DNA from 3 places in the Agrobacterium sp. 6Ca8 genome. Region 3 is predicted to be linked to each of the others. Evidence: predicted binding sites of a transcription regulator. Region 3 holds the regulator's gene; each other region holds the start of a gene.
What was found. Region 3 encodes PhoB, which activates phosphate uptake and scavenging genes when phosphate is short. Its sites were predicted from a motif close to TGTCATNNANCTGTCAT; they were not measured.
Positions count from the first base shown of each region.

Region 1: a site for PhoB is predicted at 2,978-2,994, ahead of ACZ5A6_RS04715 (esterase-like activity of phytase family protein). Genes of this name have one in related genera too.
Region 2: a site for PhoB is predicted at 2,457-2,473, ahead of ACZ5A6_RS04170 (DapH/DapD/GlmU-related protein). Genes of this name have one in related genera too.

Region 1 is NZ_AP026433.1:939,884-944,677, reverse strand. Features, by position in the region: tRNA gene ACZ5A6_RS04725 (tRNA-Val) at 1-65, shown strand, start outside; gene ACZ5A6_RS04720 (hypothetical protein) at 377-517, shown strand; gene ACZ5A6_RS04715 (esterase-like activity of phytase family protein) at 726-2,924, opposite strand; gene hupB (DNA-binding protein HupB) at 3,283-3,558, opposite strand; gene lon (endopeptidase La) at 3,847-4,794, opposite strand, start outside.
Region 2 is NZ_AP026433.1:830,874-835,667, reverse strand. Features, by position in the region: gene ACZ5A6_RS04185 (esterase-like activity of phytase family protein) at 1-1,327, shown strand, start outside; gene ACZ5A6_RS04180 (YunG family protein) at 1,487-1,834, shown strand; gene ACZ5A6_RS04175 (hypothetical protein) at 2,009-2,323, shown strand; gene ACZ5A6_RS04170 (DapH/DapD/GlmU-related protein) at 2,511-3,143, shown strand; gene ppx (exopolyphosphatase) at 3,191-4,714, opposite strand; gene ACZ5A6_RS04160 (RNA degradosome polyphosphate kinase) at 4,711-4,794, opposite strand, start outside.
Region 3 is NZ_AP026433.1:102,312-107,105, reverse strand. Features, by position in the region: gene ACZ5A6_RS00505 (GcrA family cell cycle regulator) at 237-770, shown strand; gene phoB (phosphate regulon transcriptional regulator PhoB) at 1,069-1,752, opposite strand; gene phoU (phosphate signaling complex protein PhoU) at 1,784-2,509, opposite strand; gene pstB (phosphate ABC transporter ATP-binding protein PstB) at 2,608-3,423, opposite strand; gene pstA (phosphate ABC transporter permease PstA) at 3,438-4,760, opposite strand; gene pstC (phosphate ABC transporter permease subunit PstC) at 4,757-4,794, opposite strand, start outside.

The DNA of each region.
Region 1 (4,794 bases), 840 kb from region 3:
TCAGTTGGTAGAGCGCCTCGTTTACACCGAGGATGTCGGGAGTTCGAGTCTCTCATCGCCCACCATTTTCCAGCTTCTTCAAATTGTGCGCATTAACAAGCCGAAGCTCTTTCGGATGTCGGTGCGTTTCGCCGTAAACTTCCGGCATTGGGAATCACGGGCCCTGCCCCCGATTCTGTAGACGGCCGCGCCCTTGGGCTGGTGGAGCGGCTTTTCCGGCATGAGTTTATGCCAGATCGGCACTTCTGTTCCACATTCATACAGGCCGGCTCCAATAGGTGTGCCACCCCGCAACATACCGAAAAATAAGCAGATTCAGACTTTTTAAAGAGATTTCATGCATTGTTTTCGAGCCGTTTCATGATGAACGGTATAAATGATGGATGAAACCATGTCGGTCGACGCGTTTGTAACACTCGCGCTTATTGCGCTGCCTGTTTATATTTTTTTCCGCTGGGTCCAGCAGGACTCAGAAAAAGACAGCACTCCCAAAAGCAAGAATTCCATGGGGCGGTGATCTCTAGCGATCTGGTCCACTGCACATTCATGGAAGTCCTCCGGATAACACCCTCGATTATGCGATAGCGACGCGACCATGCCGGTTTTAACGGCTGGTATGCGACTCATCGTGGGGAATCGGCATTCCCCAGATCGGGGTTTCTTCCGCCGCACAAAAAAGCCGGGCTATGCCCGGCTTTTCTCATTTGCGATTCTATTCGGACCGATCAGTTGATCGCCTTTAGATCGACGGTAAAGAACAGCGTTTCGCCGGAAGATCCGTCGACGCCGTCATTGTCAGTGACGACATAGGCCGTTCCTGCCTTGTCGAAGGTGAAGCCTTCCAGCTTGTCAACGGTATAGCCATTCGTCTGGGCCTTGAGGTCCGGCAGGAAATCATGTGCTTCCTGCTTGGCCACCAGCGGCAGTTCGCCACCGATCTTGCCCGGCTTCAGGTCAGCGATCGCGACGCGGTAAAGCTTCTTGATCTTTGCCTTGTCACCGACCTGATTGTCGCGCTCGACGATATAGACATAGTCGCCCTGTGCGGCGATTTCAGAAAGGCCGACCCAGCCTGCCTCGGTCTTGTCGAGCGGGTAACGCACGGCGCCCCATTCCTTGGACTTCGGATTGTAGGAGACGAGTTTGACGACACCCTTCTCGTCCGTGCCCCACTCGCGCTGTACGGCCATCCACAGCGTCGCGTTGTCGCCCTTGCCGATCATGGTCACGCCTTCGAAACCGAAGCGGGTTTCGCCAGCCAGCAGTTCCTTCGGCAGAGCGATCTCAGCCTTGATCTCGCCCTTGGCGCTGACATTGTAGAGTGCGTGGGGCACGAGCTTGGCACTGTCACCTTCCGAGGCCAGCCAGAAGCCGCCCTTACCGTCAAGCGTAATGCCTTCGATGTCGAGTTTCTGGGCTGCGATACCGTCGCGCTTGATGCGCAGGGCGCTGGTTATGGTGGCGGGCTTCTTCGTTGCGTCGATGGTGTAGATCGACGGCTGGTTGCCATAGACCGAGTCGGACACGGCATAGAGGATGCCAGGCTTTTCAGCATCGCCCACCAGACCGGAGAGCGCGCCCCAGCCGATCGGTGCGCCGTCAACGGTGGCGGACGCGAGCTGCGGGTAGGCAATCTGGCCTTCTGCGCGTTCATAGATCATGACATGCGAGCGAGCGCCGCCATCTTCGACGAGATCGGCTTCGTTGGCAGTGACGAGAAGATTGCGCGACGGAATGGCGACGGCGCCTTCGGGCGAAATGCCCGAGGGCAGAAGCTGGACCAGTTCCGGTGTGCCGCCCGTATCCTTGTAGACAGCAGCGAGAGACGCGCGCTCGGCAAGAACGAAGAAGTACTTCTGGCCATCGAAGGTTGCCGCCTCCAGACCTTCCGGCTCGATGCCCTTGGCCTTGGAACGCTTTTCCGGATAGTGGCCGATGCTGGCGGCAGCGTGCTCAAGGGTGGCACCGGCTTCATAAAGAAGCTTGCCGGTCTTGTCGAAAATGGTGAAGCCGCGCGCGCCGCCCTGCCAGTCACCCTCATTGGCGATGACGATGCGGTCATTGTCCAGCCACTTCACGGCATCTGGCTCACGCTTGCGGCCTTCCTGCTTGTCGGTGAACTTGATCTGGCCGTCCGTCTTCGTGTCGACGCCTTCCAGATCAACCGTGCCAGCGGAGAAATGCGTCTTTACCGTACCGGTCTTGCCGTCGATGATGACGATGTGGTTGTTTTCCTGCAGCGTGAGCGCGATCTCGCCATTGGCATTGATCGAGACGAATTCCGGCTCCGGATCTTCCGGGGAGATTTCGGCAAGGCCGGTCACGTCGATCTTCTTCAGCGTCGCGCAGTCAGCAACACCGTTCTTCAGACCGACCGTCACCAGATAACCGGCGGGCATCTGTGGCAGGGCGCCTTCGTTCACCTCTTCATCGCGTTCGTTTTCGATCGCGATGGCGGCGAAGGTCTTGTCCGGGGAAATTGCGACAGAATCTGGCTGGCCGCCGAGATCGCAGCTCGCTTCAATCTTCTTGGTGGCGATATCGACCGTCACCAGCTTGCCGGACGGCTTGGCGCGGTTTTCGGACGTGTTGACACCGGCCAGAACCTTGGTGCCAGCAACGGCAACCGAGGTCGGTTCGCCTTCCAGCAGCAACGCGCCGCCAGCCTTGGGTGCCTTCGCGTCGGTGATGTCAACGAAACCAATGCCGCCAAGCGGGCTGTCCGAATAGACCAGCGTCTTGCCATCTTCGCTGGCGGTTACGATTTCAGCTGAGGTGACGGCCTTCGCGTCCTTGTCCGCTGGCAGGTTCTTTACGACCGGGAAAGATGCGATGCGGTTGAAAACCGGCTCGGCAGCAGCCGGAAAGGCCGCGGACGTGAGCAGAGCAGCAGTCAAAGCCATCTGAGAAAGTCGGAACGCCATTATAAATCCCCCTTGGATCCAAAAAAACACCCTATGGCTTCTGCGTCAGAGACATGACAGCGGCATGACATTTCCTGTCGGAGGAATCAAAAAGCCCGACCATGAAGGCCGGGCTTTCCTGTTCGTGCGCACATTCCGCGTATCAGAGCGCCGTGTGACCGGATGGAGGCTACACAGGCGCGCTCTCCTACTTTCAAGTACATCTTGCCGGTTCGAAAAAAGGGCCATCCGAAAAAGCAATTCGAAAAGCCGCCCGGTTTACGTGCCGGCATGATGGCGTCAGGGCGTCAAAACATGTTTCCTCGTGAACCTGAAAAGCCGCCCGCCCGCCGCCGAACGTCACGGCCTTTCGGAAACCTTACGAGTTGACGGCGTCCTTCAGGCCCTTGCCTGCGGAAAACTTCGGTACGTTGCGAGCCGGGATATCGACTTCAGCACCCGTGGAAGGGTTACGACCCTTGGAGGCTTCACGACGGCTTACGGAGAAGCTGCCGAAGCCAGCGAGACGGATGTCGCCACCGCTCTTCAGTTCGTTCTGTACGGTTTCGAATACGGCATCAACAGCGGAAGCAGCATCTGCCTTCGTGAGACCAGCCTTTTCGGCAACAGCAGAGACGAGCTCGTTCTTGTTCATGTTTCCACCCCTTTCAATGGTTTGAAACGACTCAAATTAAGCCGGCGCAGAATACGTTTGTATCCGCGCGCAGCAACTCAAAAGCGCTGGAATCGCCTGAAAAACAAGGGGTCTGCGGGGTTTTTCACAAAAAAGGCCGACATTTCTGCCGGCCTTTCCCTTAAACGTGCCAATTTCGCACCAGTTCTGCGAGCATCAAAGAAGCATCGCGCCTTTCGGCATCTAACACATTGAATCTATGCACAGGTGTCGCGAAAACCGATTCTGGCTTTCACAACGACGTGGCAATCAATGTGCGATCGTCTGTCCGCCCTCGTCGACACCGTCGACAGTTGCGATAACAGGCGTTTCGATGCTGCCGTCCCACTCGATTGGCTCGGGCATGCGAAGCAGCGCGTGCTTGATGACCTCACCCATGCGAGACACCGGGATGATCTCCATCTCGTTCTTCACATTATCAGGAATATCCGCCAGGTCCTTGGCGTTTTCTTCCGGGATGAGCACCTTCTTGATGCCACCGCGAAGCGCCGCAAGCAGCTTTTCCTTCAGGCCGCCGATCGGCAGCACGCGACCACGAAGCGTGATCTCACCCGTCATCGCCACATCCTTGGAGACCGGGATACCGGTCATGATGGAGACGATGGCGGTTGCCATGGCAACACCGGCAGACGGTCCGTCCTTCGGGGTAGCCCCTTCCGGAACGTGAACGTGGATGTCGCTCTTGTCGAAACGCGGCGGTTCGATGCCGAAGTCCACGGCGCGCGAGCGGACATAAGATGCCGCTGCCGAAATGGATTCCTTCATCACTTCCTTGAGGTTGCCGGTGACCGTCATGCGGCCCTTGCCGGGCATCATCACGCCTTCGATGGTGAGCAACTCACCGCCGACTTCCGTCCATGCCAGACCGGTGACGACACCAACCTGATCCTCACGCTCGGCCTCGCCGTGGCGGAACCGCGGAACGCCCAGATAATCCGGGACATTGGCTGCGGTGACTTCCACGGACTTGACCTTGCCCTTGATGATCTCGGTCACGGCCTTTCGCGCAAGCTTCATCAACTCGCGCTCGAAGCTGCGCACGCCCGCCTCGCGGGTGTACTGCTGGATCACGATCATCAGAGCGTCATCGCTGACCGAGAACTCTTCCGGACGCAGGGCATGTTCCTTGATCGCCTTCGGCAGCAGGTGACGCTTGGCGATTTCGCGCTTTTCGTCCTCCGTATAACCGGCGATGCG
Region 2 (4,794 bases), 730 kb from region 3:
CGTTCTTGCGCTCGCAACCGCATCCCATGCAGAGCAGGAGTTTCCGGCAAAGCTGGTCTCGCACGCCATTCTGCCGGCCAACACCATCATCGCAGCACCTGCCGATGCGCCGGAATATCTCAAGACATCCGCCAAGTTCACGACAGCCGACCGCAAGCGCGCCGAGGGTCTCGGCACCGTGCCCGGCAAGGATGGCGTTCGCCCGACCGGCCTCTCCATGCCGTTCAACGGCCAGGCCATGCAGGGCTTTTCCGGAATCAAGGCCATGGCGGACGGCCGCTTCTGGAGCCTTTCCGATAATGGTTTCGGCTCGAAGCTCAACTCCAGCGACGCCATGCTGATGCTCCACCACATTAAATTCGACTGGGATGCCGGCAAGGTCAACGCGCTGGAGACCGTGTTCCTTTCCGACCCGGACAAGAAAGCTCCCTTCCCCATCGTCATGGAAGGTTCGACCAAACGTTACCTGACGGGCGCCGACTTCGACGTCGAATCCATTCAGCCCGTTGCCGACGGCTTCTGGGTGGGCGAAGAGTTCGGTCCCTACATCCTGAAATTCACCCGCGACGGCAAGCTGACCGACGTCATCGCCACCAAGGCCGGCGATATCGAGGTGAAGTCCCCGGATCATCCGACCCTGGCACTGCCCGGCAACCCCACGCAGAAATTGCCCGCTTTCAACCTGAAACGATCAGGTGGTTATGAAGGCATGGCGCTCTCCAAGGACGGCTCGAAGCTTTACGGCCTTCTCGAAGGCCCGCTCTACACCGCCGAAGGTCAGGTCGAAAAGACCGAAGACGGCTCAACCGCCCTTCGCATCATCGAGCTCGATACCGCCAAGAAGGAATGGACAGGCCGCACCTGGCTCTACCCGCTGGCGCAAGGTGGCGAAGCCATCGGCGATTTCAACATGCTGGACGAGAGCACCGCGCTGGTCATCGAGCGTGACAATGGCGCCGGCACCGCCGACAAGGCCTGCGCCGACCCGAAGAAGCCGGATGTAAACTGCTTTGCCGTACCTTCCAAGGTCAAGCGCATCTACAAGATCGAATTCAACGACGCCAATGCCGGCAAGGCAGCACGCAAGATCAGCTATATCGACCTGCTGAAGATCTCCGATCCTGATAACAGGAAGCGTCAGGGCGGCGGCAACGGTTTCTACGACATGCCGTTCGTCACCATCGAGAATGTCGACCGTGTCGACGCCACCCATATCATCGTCGGCAACGACAACAACCTGCCCTTCTCGGCCGGTCGTGCGCTGGACAAGGCTGACGACAACGAGTTCGTCCTGCTGGAAGTCAAGGACCTTCTCGACGCGAAGTAAGGAAAAGGGTGCCGGAATTCGTTCCGGCACCGTCAGCGCATCGGCGCAATCTCAACTGAACGGAGCGTTCCTGCGGCCTGAAAAAGGAAGCGAGGCGCTCCGTTACTGTACCGACCCAACCTGACCCGGAACCCGGTTCCGAAACAGGAAAGACCCGTCATGCAGGACAATGCCGAACGACTGTATTACGCCCTGAGGAAAAGCTGGTCGCTCGAAACCAGCAGCCTGTGGTCGAGGGAAAACCCAGCCAGGGGGCAAGGCGGCGTTACAGCTCTGGTGGTGCAGGATATTTTCGGTGGCGACCTCGCCAAAACCGTCGTTAGCGGCGCCGACCATTTCTACAATATCGTCAACGGCACCCGCTGGGATTTCACCTTCACCCAGTTCGATATTCCGGTCGGTTACGAGGACAGGCCCGCCACCCGCACGGAGGCGATGGCAAGGGCCACGCCCCTGCAATATGCCTATCTCAGCGCCTGTATCAGGAAGGCGCTGGGGCACGGTTGAATAATAACGGCTTGTAGCGAGGCGACCGGTTTGTCTCGGCGACAAACCGATTTCGGTCTGTCGTGTTTTTCGTTTGCGGTTCAAATCCACAACTTCAGCTTCTCCTCTCAAAGCAGACACAATCCATGGCATAGTACCGCAGGTAACGAGGTGTGCCGAGAGGAGAGTTGTGCGATGAGTGAGAGCTGCCAGGTCCTGACGCCCGCCGAACGGCAGGTTCAGGATATATTGCAACAGACAGAATCGGCGATGGTGTCCACTATTTTCGCAGCGCTTGAGCGTGCAAGCAAACAGACTGCTGTCGAACTCCAGTCAATCGGGTCTGAAATACAGCCACCGCCTCATGACTATTTTGCCGCTGTCGCACACCAGCAGCTTTTCCTGCTGTTATGCGGAGCCAACCTGGAAACATTCGAGGGCGGAGATCCCGAAGTCGCGCGTCACATCATTCAGAATGCCCAAAACATATCCGATCATTACTGGAAGTAAAAAAGCTGCGACCGCGGATGGTTCCGGCGGCTGACCGCGCTGTATGAAGCCAGATTTCGTTCCACGCAAAGCGCGCACACGATCTGCATTTCAAAAGGATATCTGGCCTAATCGGCTTGCCTTCGCAATTTCACGTCATATGCCCTTCATAGTCGCCGGTTACGCAGGCCGAAATCCGGAGACAGGCATGCACTCAACCGCACAACTCAATCGCCCCAAGCTCGCAGAGACAGTTATCCATTCGACGGCAAGCATAAGGGACTCGAACATAGGTAGCTGCTGCGAAATTTTGGCCGATACCTCTCTACACAACGTCGAACTCGGGAATTACTCCTACCTCGGACCCCGTTGTATTGTCGGTGATGCGACAATCGGGAAATTCTGCGCTATTGCCGCGGACGTCAGGATTGGCGCACCGAACCATCCAATGGACCGACCGTCCATGCACCGTTTCAGCTACTGCCCGGAATATTACGCTACAGAGGCGGTGCGCGACGACGCTTTTTTCGATCGCCGCAAGGAGGATCGCGCCGTCATCGGTCACGATGTCTGGATCGGTCACGGGGTCATCGTGCTGCCGGGCGTGAAGGTTGGAGACGGCGCCGTGCTTGCAGCAGGCGCGGTCGTCACCAAGGACGTGCCGCCCTACACCATCGTCGGCGGTGTTCCCGCGAAGATCATTCGCGAGCGGTTTTCGCAAACCGTGGCGGGGAAGCTTGCCAAAATCGCCTGGTGGGACTGGCCCTTCGAGACGATCATGGCGCGGCTAGCCGACTTTCAATCAAGCGATATCGACGCCTTTTGTCAGCGCTGGTCCTAGTATAGCCCCACAACTGCCTGCGGTGCCAAATGGCCGGCGTCTGCCCGTTACTCGAACACAAACGCCAACCGCTTGCCCGTCAGTTTCGCCAGTTGCTGCAGGCGTCCGTCCAGACGCTCGCCGGCAAAATCGCAATAGGCGTGTGGTACGACGAATTCCAGATCCAGATCCGGATTGATGGATTTGCGGAATTTCAGGTGATCGACGACACCGGGCATGGAGGCTGAGAAGAGATAAACGACGCGCAGCAGGCCGCCGAGCAACTTGCCTAGTTCCAGCAAGCGGTCACCTGCCATGGCGGCGAGCGGCTGTGTGGTGCCGTTGTCGTTCAACCCTTCGAAGCGGTAATAATTGGCAAGCGCAATATAAGCGCGGCCCGGATGGGTGATCGCCACGAAGGAGGAGTGGGCGATGATGTTGAGCGCCTGGAGGCCGCGATAGTCCGGATGTGCACGCCAGCTGATATCGGCCAGAAGGCAGGCCGCCTGCCGGTAACGGCTTTCCTCTTCCGTCTCCTCGATGCCGAAGACCGGAAAGGTGCGGCCGCTCCAGTCGGCCAGTTCGCGCGCATGTTCGGGCGAACGGGCACGCAGAATGGCAAGCTCGTCGGCCGTGACCAGCAGCGGGTCGGTATCCCGCTCTGCTTCCGTCAGCAGCGAATAAAGATAACCTTCGCGCACGCCCTGCGCCGAGAAGGCGATCGTTGCCGGCTTCATCGCCTTTAGAACTTCACGCATGGCGATGGCGCCGAACGGCAGAAGCGAACGGCGGTTCTTGGAGACCGCCTGCCAGGCCGGGTCCTTGCTGTCCCTGGAGACGATGACTTCTTCCAGAAAATTCAGCATTTCCGCCAGCGGCAATTCATATCCCTGCATCATGTGCAGCGGATAACCCGTGATCTCCATGTGCAGCTTGGCGATGTTTCGCCACGTGCCGCCCACGGCATAAAAGGTACGCCCCTCGCCGGCCGCCAGCAGCTTTGCGAAGGATTTGACGTGCTTGCGGGCAATGGTCGTCGCCTTCTCCAGCGAGCCATCCGATTGCTCCGACAACCGAAGGCCGCCGAGCGGCAGGGTGATGCCCTCGCCGCAGTTCTTGCCCTTGATGTCGATGAGTTCCAGCGAACCGCCGCCAAGGTCGCCTGCAATGCCATCCGGGTCGTGGAAACCGCTGATCACGCCATAGGCGGAATAAAGTGCTTCCTTTTCGCCGGACAGCACCTCGATCTCGCAACCAAGTATGGCTTCGGCTTCACGGATGAAATCCGGGCCGTTTTCCGCTTCACGCGCTGCCGCTGTCGCCAGTACGTAGAGTTGCTGCGCCTGCGCCTGTTCGGAAAGCGCATGGAAGCGACGCAGCGCCATCAAAGCCCGGCTGACGCCTTCCTCATGCATCCGGCCCGTGAGGGCCAGTCCCTTGCCGAGACCGCAAAGGACCTTTTCGTTGAACAGCACGGCGGGCGCGCGGGAAAGACCTTCATATACGACGAGACGAACGGAGTTCGAACCAATATCTATGACGGAAACGGGGGCAAGGCCGGTCAGCCGCCCCTGTGCTTCTGATCGAGTCATTCAGCCTGTTTCTTGCGGGAAGAAATCAACCCGGCAATCAATTTGGGCGCACTTGATTTCAGGGCTTCACCACGTCCGGA
Region 3 (4,794 bases):
GGTGTTGCCTTTCAGACTCAATACGCCAGCAAGTTGGGGAAAACCGGAAAATCGATTCCAGATGATTCCCGCGACTCTTGCCACGGAGTCGGGCTGGCACTAGGTTAATCGCTAATTACTAGACTGCATTGCGGCGGAACTAGTCACCGAAAATCAGGCGGAAACCACGCTTGCGGCATGCGCGCGAGACGGAGAGGGATTCTGCCGAAAATACACGCGACAAGCGGAGAAGCGGCATGAACTGGACAGACGAACGAGTCGAAAAGCTCAAGAAATTGTGGTCCGAGGGCCTTAGCGCCAGCCAGATTGCAGCGCAGCTGGGCGGCGTCAGCCGTAATGCCGTGATCGGCAAGGTCCATCGTCTCAATCTGCCGGGACGCGTCAAGGCTGGCGGTCCAGTGACTTCGGCACGCTCCGCGCCGAAGCGTACCGCTGCCCCTGCACCGCGTGCGACGACTTTCGCAGGTCGCGTCAACGCGGCTCCGGCGCGCATCCTCACCCGTTCGAACGCGGCAACGGCGCTGCACGAGGAGATCGATATCGAGACCGCGCAGGTTCTCGATTACGTTCCTTCCAAGAACGTTGTCACGCCGATTTCCCGTCGCCTGACGCTGACGGAACTGACCGAGCGCACCTGCAAATGGCCGGTTGGCGATCCGCTGAAGGACGACTTCCATTTCTGCGGTTGTGAAGCGCTGGAATCTTCGCCCTATTGCAAGTTCCATGCGAAACTCGCCTACCAGCCGGTGAGCGAACGCCGCAAGGCTTGAGTGTTGCGGCACGCATTCAGCACTCAAAAATTACGGGCCTTCGGGCCCGTTTTTTTTGACAAAAATAAAGCCGCTTTCTGGGCGGCTTGATGGCAGGCCTCACACTTTCCCCTTACCATTGGGCGTGACCCTTCAATCCGGATTTCAACGCGCCGCCGATCTCCTACGGTCAAAACGGACAATGGCATCGAGTTTGGCGGATATTCATATTGAAAAAGCCCGAAACCGTTTCAGATTTCGGGCTTCCTGATTTTTTGGTGCATTACTTCGCCAGCGAAACTATCTGGTTTCGCTTCGCTCAGGCTTCCATCGAATATCCCGCACCACGCACCGTGCGGATGACATCCTGCATGTGCGAGAAATTCAGGGCCTTGCGCAGACGTCCGACATGCACATCGACAGTGCGCTCGTCGACATAGATATCATGACCCCAGACGCCATCCAGCAATTGCGAGCGGGAAAACACCCGACCCGGCGACGTCATCAGGAATTCCAGCAAGCGGAATTCCGTCGGGCCGAGGCGCACTTCGCGGCTTTTGCGGTGAACGCGATGGGTCTCGCGGTCCAGTTCGATATCGCCGCATTTGAGCACCGACGACAGAACTTCCGGACGGGCCCGGCGCAACATGGCCTTGACCCGGGCCATGAGTTCCGGCGTCGAGAACGGCTTGACGACATAATCGTCAGCGCCGGTAGCGAGACCGCGAACCCGTTCGCTCTCTTCGCCACGCGCCGTCAGCATGATGATGGGCAGGCGTTCCGTTTCCGGCCGCATTCTCAAGCGCCGGCACAGTTCGATACCGGAGACACCGGGCAACATCCAGTCCAGGATAAGAAGATCCGGAATGCGCTCCTGCAGCCTGATTTCCGCCTCATCGCCACGGGGTATCGTGTCGACGTCGTATCCCTCAGCCTCGAGATTGTAACGAAGCAGGACGCTCAACGCTTCCTCGTCTTCCACAACTGCAATCTTGGGCACCATATGCTGAACTCCGCAAGCTTCTGCTTGTCTGTTACTCGGTCACCGAACCAAGCGTGTTGGAACTGTCGTCCTTCGGACGCTCGCCCTCCGGCTGGCTGCCGGTGGTCATGTAATAGATCGTCTCTGCGATATTCGTCGCATGATCGCCGATACGCTCGATGTTCTTGGCGCAGAACAGAAGATGCGTGCAGGTGGTGATGTTGCGCGGGTCTTCCATCATGTAGGTCAGAAGCTCCCGGAAGAGCGACGTGTACATGGCATCGATTTCCTCGTCGCGTTCACGGATCGCATTGGCCTTTTCGGCGGAACGCGTGGAATAGACGTCGAGGACTTCCTTGAGCTGCACCAGCGCCAGGTCGGACAGATGCTCGATGCCGCGGGCGAGCTTGCGCGGAACGCCGGTGCCGGCGACAGCGATAACGCGCTTGGCCGTGTTCTTGCCAAGATCGCCGACGCGTTCGAGATCGGCGGCGATACGCAGGGTGCCGATGATCTCGCGAAGGTCTGCCGCCATCGGCTGACGCTTGGCGATGGTTACGATCGCCTTGTCGCCGATTTCGCGCTCAGCGTGGTCGAGAATGGTATCGTCCGAAATGACTTTCTGCGCAAGCGCAGCATCGGAATTGACGAGTGCGCGCACGGCGTCACCGCACATCTGCTCGGCAAGACCGCCCATTTCGGCGATGCGGCGCGTCAGAAACTTCAGTTCGTCGTCATAGGCAGACAGGATATGCGAATGGGTCGTTGTCTGTGTCATGGTCTATTCCTCCGGCTTGGCCTGCATGCGCGTGCCCAACAGCGGGGCACGGCAGAGGCACCAGTCTTGTACGGTTACGATAAAGCACCGGCCGGGGATCAGCCGAAGCGGCCCATGATGTAGTCCTGCGTGCGCTGGTCGTCCGGATTGGTGAACATCTTGTCGGTTTCGTTTTCTTCGACAAGATGACCAAGATGGAACATGGCCGTACGCTGGGAAACGCGCGCCGCCTGCTGCATGGAGTGCGTGACGATGACGATGGTGTAGTTGGTGCGCAGTTCGTGGATCAGTTCCTCGACCTTCGCAGTCGCGATCGGATCCAGCGCCGAGCACGGCTCGTCCATCAGGATCACTTCCGGGCTGACGGCAACCGCGCGTGCGATGCACAGACGCTGCTGCTGGCCACCGGAGAGGCCCGTGCCGGATTCCAGCAAACGATCCTTCACCTCGTTCCAGAGACCCGCTTTCTGCAGGCTATGCTCGACGATCTGGTCCATATCCGCCTTGTTGCGGGCGAGACCGTGGATACGCGGGCCGTAGGCGATGTTCTCATAAATCGTCTTCGGAAACGGGTTCGGCTTCTGGAACACCATGCCGACGCGGGCACGCAGTTCCACGACGTCGATCTGCTGATCGTAGATATCGTCGGTATCGAGCGTGATCTTGCCGGTGACCCGGCAACCGTCGATCGTGTCGTTCATGCGGTTCAAGGTGCGCAGGAAAGTGGATTTACCGCAACCGGACGGGCCGATAAGTGCAGTCACCGTGTTTTCGCGGACATTGAGGTTCACGTCGTAAAGCGCGCGCTTTTCGCCGTAATAAACCGAAACATCCTTGCCGATCATCTTGTATGAGACTTCATTCATTTTCTTGTCCAGCGCCTTTTCAACTGCTGCTTCCGACAACATGTTCATTGCTCTAGCTCCCTCTACCAGCGCCGCTCAAAGCGGCGACGCAACAGGATTGCGCCAACATTCATGAGAATGAGGAACAGAAGCAGGATGATGATAGCGCCAGATGTCCGTTCGACAAAGGCACGCTCAGCTTCGTTCGCCCACATGTAAATCTGCACCGGCAGGGCCGTGGACGGATCCATAGGCGTTGTCGGATAGTTCGCGACGAATGCCACCATGCCGATCAGAAGCAGCGGCGCCGTTTCGCCCAGTGCGTGGGCGAGACCGATGATGGTGCCGGTCAGAATGCCAGGCATTGCCAGCGGCAGGACGTGATGGAAAATCGTCTGCATCTTGGAAGCGCCAAGACCGAGTGCGGCGGCGCGGATCGACGGCGGCACGGCCTTCAATGCAGCGCGGGTGGCGATGATGATCGTCGGCAGGGTCATCAGCGTCAGGACGAGGCCGCCGACCAGCGAGGCCGAGCGTGGAAAGCCCATGAAGTTGATGAAGACGGAGAGACCGAGCAGACCGTAAACAATGGAGGGAACAGCCGCCAGATTGTTGATGTTGACCTCGATAAGGTCCGTCAAACGGTTCTTGGGGGCAAATTCCTCCAGATAGATGGAGGCCGCAACACCGATCGGCAGCGACAGCACCAGCACGATCAGCATCATGTAGAACGAGCCGATCAGCGCAACGCCAACACCCGCGGCTTCCGGACGGCTCGAAGCGCCGTTGACGAAGATGCCGGTATTGAAATGCTTGCCAAGCTGTCCGCTTTCCACGAGCTGGTTCATCCAGCCGAGCTGCTGGTTCGAGATACGGCGGTTTGCTTCATCCCCCGACATGTCGACCTGGCCCTTGAAGGCGCTGTCGACATCACCCGACGCCAGAAGCGTGACGCTGCGCGTGGTGCCGATGACGGACGGATCGGCGACGACGATATCACGCAGCTGGGTGCGTACGCTGTCGGAGATCATGACGTTGACGGCGCGAAGACCGGCCTTATCCGTCGGCGCGACGCCGAGAACCTTTGCCACCGCATCACGGGCGAGGACGGGATAGTTGGCCGTCATCAGCTTTGCCGGATTGGTTGCGCGCTCGTTCTTTGGATCGATGATCAGTTCGGAAAACTCGACCGGAACGGTGATCATCGTCTGCTGGAAGGCGGTGTGACCCTTGGATACGACCGACCAGAGCAGCAGAAAGAGGAAGATGAGGCCGAACGAGATTGCTGCCAATCCATAGGCGCGGAAGCGGCGTTCAGCTGCATAGCGACGCTTGATGCCGATATCACGGCGCGTGGCCTTGTTCACGGCGGCAGCACCGGCCGCCGGAGAAACGATGTCGGTCATTCATATTGCTCCCGGTATTTGCGCACGATGTAAA